2 regions of the Gottfriedia sp. NPDC056225 genome follow, and region 2 is predicted to be linked to the other one. Evidence: a T-box and tRNA genes for the amino acid it is inferred to sense, from the RefSeq annotation. Region 2 holds a T-box; the other holds one or more tRNA genes.
What was found. A T-box is a leader RNA that pairs with one kind of tRNA and senses whether it is charged. The one in region 2 lies ahead of pheS (phenylalanine--tRNA ligase subunit alpha), so its partner is inferred to be a tRNA-Phe.
Positions count from the first base shown of each region.

Region 1: it encodes a tRNA-Phe, which carries the amino acid that the T-box ahead of pheS (phenylalanine--tRNA ligase subunit alpha) is inferred to sense. The anticodon was not compared.

Region 1 is NZ_JBHJTJ010000005.1:435-3,816, forward strand. It holds tRNA gene ACFCYN_RS05375 (tRNA-Leu) at 1-5, shown strand, start outside; tRNA gene ACFCYN_RS05380 (tRNA-Gly) at 29-103, shown strand; tRNA gene ACFCYN_RS05385 (tRNA-Leu) at 112-198, shown strand; tRNA gene ACFCYN_RS05390 (tRNA-Arg) at 209-285, shown strand; tRNA gene ACFCYN_RS05395 (tRNA-Pro) at 310-386, shown strand; tRNA gene ACFCYN_RS05400 (tRNA-Ala) at 397-469, shown strand; tRNA gene ACFCYN_RS05405 (tRNA-Met) at 496-569, shown strand; tRNA gene ACFCYN_RS05410 (tRNA-Ile) at 583-659, shown strand; tRNA gene ACFCYN_RS05415 (tRNA-Ser) at 669-761, shown strand; tRNA gene ACFCYN_RS05420 (tRNA-Met) at 958-1,034, shown strand; tRNA gene ACFCYN_RS05425 (tRNA-Asp) at 1,038-1,113, shown strand; tRNA gene ACFCYN_RS05430 (tRNA-Phe) at 1,122-1,197, shown strand; tRNA gene ACFCYN_RS05435 (tRNA-Thr) at 1,259-1,331, shown strand; tRNA gene ACFCYN_RS05440 (tRNA-His) at 1,341-1,416, shown strand; tRNA gene ACFCYN_RS05445 (tRNA-Gly) at 1,423-1,493, shown strand; tRNA gene ACFCYN_RS05450 (tRNA-Ile) at 1,511-1,587, shown strand; tRNA gene ACFCYN_RS05455 (tRNA-Asn) at 1,608-1,682, shown strand; tRNA gene ACFCYN_RS05460 (tRNA-Ser) at 1,690-1,780, shown strand; tRNA gene ACFCYN_RS05465 (tRNA-Glu) at 1,792-1,863, shown strand; gene ACFCYN_RS05470 (bifunctional transcriptional activator/DNA repair enzyme AdaA) at 2,961-3,382, shown strand, end outside.
Region 2 is NZ_JBHJTJ010000010.1:42,457-45,838, forward strand. It holds gene pheT (phenylalanine--tRNA ligase subunit beta) at 1-428, opposite strand, end outside; gene pheS (phenylalanine--tRNA ligase subunit alpha) at 446-1,480, opposite strand; T-box leader at 1,544-1,790, opposite strand; gene ACFCYN_RS09225 (TrmH family RNA methyltransferase) at 1,916-2,665, opposite strand; gene sspI (small acid-soluble spore protein SspI) at 2,770-2,979, shown strand; gene ACFCYN_RS09235 (glycine betaine ABC transporter substrate-binding protein) at 3,046-3,382, opposite strand, start outside.

The sequences.
Region 1 (3,382 bases), on a different contig from region 2:
CACCATTTATAATTTAAAAGCAGTATACGCGGAAGTAGTTCAGTGGTAGAATACAACCTTGCCAAGGTTGGGGTCGCGGGTTCGAGCCCCGTCTTCCGCTCCACATATGCTGCCGGGGTGGTGGAATGGCAGACACACAGGACTTAAAATCCTGCGGGGGTTGACCCCGTGCCGGTTCGAGTCCGGCCCTCGGTACCATTTATAATATGCGCCCGTAGCTCAATTGGATAGAGCGTTTGACTACGGATCAAAAGGTTATGGGTTCGAGTCCTTTCGGGCGCGCCATATTGTATCACCTGTAATTCTAAACGGGAAGTGGCTCAGCTTGGTAGAGCACCTGGTTTGGGACCAGGGGGTCGCAGGTTCAAATCCTGTCTTCCCGACCATTTAAAACATGGGGCCTTAGCTCAGCTGGGAGAGCGCCTGCCTTGCACGCAGGAGGTCAGCGGTTCGATCCCGCTAGGCTCCACTTAGAAAACTTAAATGAATTATTATGGCGGTGTAGCTCAGCTGGCTAGAGCGTACGGTTCATACCCGTGAGGTCGTGGGTTCGACTCCCTCCGCCGCTACTTATTTTTTTTAGGACCTTTAGCTCAGCTGGTTAGAGCAGACGGCTCATAACCGTCCGGTCGTAGGTTCGAGTCCTACAAGGTCCACCACTTATCAATGGAGTAATACCCAAGTCTGGCTGAAGGGATCGGTCTTGAAAACCGACAGGGGTGTAACAGCCCGCGGGGGTTCGAATCCCTCTTACTCCTCCATTTTTATTAAATCTCATATTAATGAATCTAACTTAGTTAGGATTCACATTATCGCGGGGTGGAGCACGAACGAATATGCTTCGAAGGAATTACTTCAGCATACCAATCGAGCCGCTACTTGCATAAACATCCTGAGATTGGGATGGTCTTAAAGAAATAAACTTCATGGATCTAATTAAAATAGTATCCACATTATCGCGGGGTGGAGCAGTCTGGTAGCTCGTCGGGCTCATAACCCGAAGGTCGCAGGTTCAAATCCTGTCCCCGCAACCAAATGGTCCCGTGGTGTAGCGGTTAACATGCCTGCCTGTCACGCAGGAGATCGCCGGTTCGATCCCGGTCGGGACCGCCATTTAAGATGGCTCGGTAGCTCAGTCGGTAGAGCAGAGGACTGAAAATCCTCGTGTCGGCGGTTCGATTCCGTCCCGAGCCACCATCTTAAATAAGTTGAACTAGTTATGGAAACGTACAATATTTAAGATAAATAATTTAATTAAGCCGACTTAGCTCAATTGGTAGAGCAACTGACTTGTAATCAGTAGGTTGAGGGTTCAAGTCCTTTAGTCGGCACTCTTTATGGCGGTCGTGGCGAAGTGGTTAACGCATCGGATTGTGGTTCCGACACTCGTGGGTTCGATTCCCATCGGTCGCCCCATATTATGCGGGTGTAGTTTAATGGTAAAATAGAAGCCTTCCAAGCTTCGGTCGTGGGTTCGATTCCCATCACCCGCTTTTTTATAAAATTTAATGGGCCTATAGCTCAGCTGGTTAGAGCGCACGCCTGATAAGCGTGAGGTCGATGGTTCGAGTCCATTTAGGCCCACCATTAAATTTATAATTAATTTTTCCGCAGTAGCTCAGTGGTAGAGCACTCGGCTGTTAACCGAGTGGTCGTAGGTTCGAATCCTACCTGCGGAGCCATTATGATAGAGAAGTACCCAAGTGGCTCAAGGGGCGCCCCTGCTAAGGGTGTAGATCGGGTAACCGGTGCGAGGGTTCGAATCCCTTCTTCTCTGCCATATTTTTTTTTGGCCCGTTGGTCAAGCGGTTAAGACACCGCCCTTTCACGGCGGTAACACGGGTTCGAGTCCCGTACGGGTCATAACTAAAGCTCAGTTATTTGTGATAACACAGGTAACTGAGCTTTTTATTTGTCTTTATAATTAGGGACTCAAACAACAATATGAGAAAGATTTCCTCTATCATCACTGTAGCAGTGATAACTCCGTTCGATTTATATAAACAGTCGAATCCAATAACGCCTCGCAGCAAATCATATCACCGGATCTTATTTAATGGTGGTTTTCAGTAGTATAACTGGACAAATAGATGCCTTCTAGAGCTATTTATATAGAGCATCCATCTTAAACTCCGAATAGGTAACGTTAAACGTAATATTCCCAAATAATGAAAATGTTTTAATGTGAACTTCTCAAATAAAATGCTTTTTGAAAAAAAAATGGACGAACCTAATTATTAATATAAAAGCCAAGAATATTCACTTTATAAAATAGTCTGATTATTCTTCTGCTTTTTTAAACGCTTTAATTTCATCATCTAAAAGGGCATTCGTTACTAATCCTTCATTCAACTCAGTATTATTGTCCCAATCGAATTCATCCCCTAGTTCTTTAATAAAATCAATTAATCACATCTATAATTAGAAAAGATAATTTGTGTTTATAGATACTAACAAACAAATAAATATTTCCACATACGTGCAAAATATTTTCAATCTCTTTTACAAATATAGTAATAGAAACAACGCATTTCAGAAGTAGCTCTCCATGGTGTAAACCTGCACTCTTCCTTTGAACTTCATTCGGGTTACATACATATTTCTCACTTTAAAACTAATAGCCGTATCACTTAGTTTAAACTCCAACACGATTATATCCTAGCACTTAATTGCAATATCAGTATTATTCATAAATATTATTACTATTATGGAATCTTCAACAACTGTTTTTACTTCTATAATTTGTTTATGAAATGATGAATATCTTTAAATACTTTAACGGAAAAATAGAAAAGATTTTCAATTTGAGAGAATTGTTAGGAGATAGACTATATTTAAAGTCATTCCTTCTTTATACTTACCCTTAATATTTAATCTGAAATTAGAAAGCAAGAAATTGAAAGCTAGCGAAGGATCTTGATGCTAAAATGTGAATAGCTAAAGATGAGGTGAGTGATCGAATGAACGGATTAAATAATCAAGTTATGTGGACTGCAGTTGAGGAATGTGATGAAAACTATGATGGCGTTTTTATTTATGCAGTAAAGTCTACTGGAATCTGTTGTAAGCCTTCGTGTAAGTCAAGAACCCCTTTAATAGAAAATGTATCGTTTTATCCATCACTTTCATTAGCAATAAATGATGGTTATCGTCCATGCAAAAGATGTCAACCTGACTTACTTCACACAAGTGAGGAGGATATAATTTTTTCAGCCAAACGCTTTATTGAAAAAGAGTATCGAAGTAGTTTATCTTTAGATCGGTTAGCAATTGAAGTAGGAGTAAGTAAATTTCACTTACAGAGATTATTTAAAAAGTCTACAGGTTTCTCTCCGCTAGAATATGCAACTAAGTTGAAAATGAATGAGGCTGCGAGATTGCT
Region 2 (3,382 bases):
ACAAAGATTCCGTTTGAGAATTCTTTTGCAACTACCTTCCCTTCAATTCCTAACTCTTGAAGAGAACAAATCATACCTTCTGAAACTTCACCACGTAATTTTGCTTTTTTAATTTTAAAATTACCAGGTAAAACTGCGCCTACTTTTGCAACGATTACTTTTTGACCTTTTGCAACATTCGGTGCACCACAAATAATTTGGACTGGTTGCTCTTCTCCAACATCAACAGTACATTTTGATAATTTATCAGCCTCTGGATGTTGTTCACGTTCCATTACATAACCTACAACAACATTTTTAATTCCTTCAGAAAGAATATTAACTCCTTCAACTTCAATACCTGCTTTTGTAATTAACTTAGCAAGTTCGTCTGGTGTAACACCACTTAAATCAACGTATTCTTGTAACCATTTAGTCGATACAAACATGTTTTTCCCCTCCTACCTTACATTTGTTGGAATTGCTTTAAGAATCTTATATCGTTCGTATAGAAATGACGAATATCATCAATACCATATTTCAATAATGCAATACGTTCTGGACCCATTCCGAATGCAAATCCTTGAACTTCTTTTGGATTATATCCAGCCATCTCAAGTACGTTTGGATGTACCATACCTGCACCTAAAATTTCAATCCATCCAGTTTGCTTACACATGTTACAACCTTTTCCGCCACATTTCATACAAGAAATATCCATCTCTACTGAAGGCTCAGTGAATGGGAAGAAACTTGGACGTAAGCGAATTTCACGATCTTCACCAAACATTTTTTTCGCAAAAAGTTGTAAAGTACCTTTTAAGTCACTCATTGAAATGTTTTCGCCAATTACAAGACCTTCAATTTGCATAAATTGATGAGAATGTGTAGCATCGTCGTCATCACGGCGATAAACTTTACCTGGACAAATAATTTTGATTGGTCCTTTTTCGGTATTTGCTTCCATTGTTCTTGCTTGAACAGGTGAAGTATGAGTTCTCATTAATGTTTCTTCTGAAATATAGAAAGAATCCTGCATATCACGTGCTGGGTGACCTTTAGGTAAATTTAATGCTTCGAAATTATAATAGTCCTTTTCAACTTCTGGACCCTCTGCAATTTCGTATCCCATTCCAATAAATAAATCTTCAATTTCTTGAATAACCGCTCTAAGTGGATGTGCGCCACCTGCATGAACTGGTCTTCCAGGAAGTGTTACGTCAATTGATTCGCTTTCTAACTTTTCATTGATTGCATTTTGTTCTAAGACAACTTGTTTTGCTTCAAGTTTCTCTTGAATAGCTGCACGTACTTCATTAGCAACAGCTCCCATTTTTGGGCGCTCTTCAGGAGATAAATCCTTCATTGCTTTCATTGCCTCAGTAATCGGACCTTTTTTTCCAAGATAGGCAATTCTCACTTCATTTAATGCTTTTAAATCTTTTGCTTCTTCTATTTGCTTAATCGCATCTGCTTGTAAAGAAACTAAACGCTCTTGCATGAATAATCCTCCTATTCAAATTCAAATTTTATATTTTTAAACATAAAAAAACCTCGCTCCCAAAAAAGGGACGAGGATTGATCGCGGTACCACCCTAATTAACAGTTATTATTCAAACACAAACTAACTGCTCACTTCATTCATTTAACGATCTACTTAGATAGACCGAGTCGCCTTTACATTCAAAATGGTCCCGGCGCTAGCTCAAGAGGTGAATTCAATTTGGTCTACTATAAAAGTGCTCACAGTCTACGACACTTTTTCCCTGAAATAGAGATTCAAATTTACTCTTCTCTGTCAAAGCTTTTATGTATTAAATTTTTCTTAATTAATTATATTGATTTTTTTTCATTTATGCAACTACTCATTTGAGTAAGAACTATGAAAATTCAATAATTAGTGGAATCGCCCTTTTTATCTCGCGTCTTTCCGGCCTCACAAGCTATACATTAGAATTCCTGCTGCAATACCAACATTTAACGATTCAGCTTTACCATAAATAGGTATATATAGATTTTCATCCGTTAATGAAAGTAAGGTTGAATTTACACCTTTCCCTTCATTTCCTACAATAATGGCAAAACGATTTGAAGTTTTTACTTCATTAAATGGTTTTGCATTTTGAAGAGAAGTTCCATAAACAGTTATTCCCTTTTCTTTCAAATTTGAAACTACTTCGGTTAAATCTCCTCGTAAAATCGGTAAATGGAATATTGATCCTTGGGTTGATCGAATCGTTTTAGCATTATATAGATCACTTGTACCTGAACCTAATATAACGCCATCAAATCCAGCAGCATCCGCAGTTCGAATCATCGTTCCAACATTACCTGGATCTTGAACCTCATCAATTAATAATAATTTTGACACTTTCTCAAAATCAATTCTCACAAATGAAAATTCAATAATTGCAAAAATGCCTTGCGTCGTTTCTGTTTCACTTAATTCCTTACAAACCTCTTTAGATATATACGTAATATCCATTGACCCTGTTGAAAAATTAGAAGGCAGATCAATTTCTTCACTGATTAATAAATGAAGAATCGGTGCATCCTGCTTTATTGCTTCCTCCACTAAATGAAAACCTTCAACGATATATTGTTTAGCCTTATCTCTTCCTTTTTTTGTATGTAGTTTTTTCCAAGCCTTTACAGAATTATTTTGAATGGAATCAATTTGTTTCATAAAATTTCCTTTACCTTTCATCGTGTATCATATCGTTTATCATACATAAAATCGTTTCCGTTTACAAATACTACATAAAGCTTAATATGAAAGGAGAATTCAAAATGAATTTTAATATTCGCGGTGCAGTTCTTCACAATATTTCAGGTAATAAAAGTGATCAATTAGAAGCAACAATTGTAGATGCTATTCAAAGTGGTGAGGAAAAAGTATTGCCAGGTTTAGGTGTACTTCTCGAAGTTTTTTGGAGTCACGCTACTGAAGACCAAAAGCATGATCTTCTCTCAGTATTAGAAAATGGAGTAAGTCAATAATTTAATCTGTAAAAACATAGAAAAGGACTAACCAAAGTTAGTCCTCTTCATTTTTTTAGTATGATTTTACTTCGTTTTACCTTTCAAATCATCTATTGAATTAATCTTCATATATTCTGGTACGACTAAGCCTAATTTTGTCCCTTTTAAATTCGGTCCCAAGTCAACCAATTGTTTTTTGTACTCATTCATATAATCTTTATGAGTTGTCGGAAGCCATGCTGCAACCATCGCATCTGCACTTCCATCTGAGACACCAGCAAACATCGGTCCTGCCTCAACTTGTTTTAATGTAACGTCATAGCCTTGGTTTTCAAGTACTTTTCCAATCACATTTGTACTGGCAACTTCAGATTCCCATGAAACATAAACGAGACTAATTTTTTCACCATTTCCTTTTGAA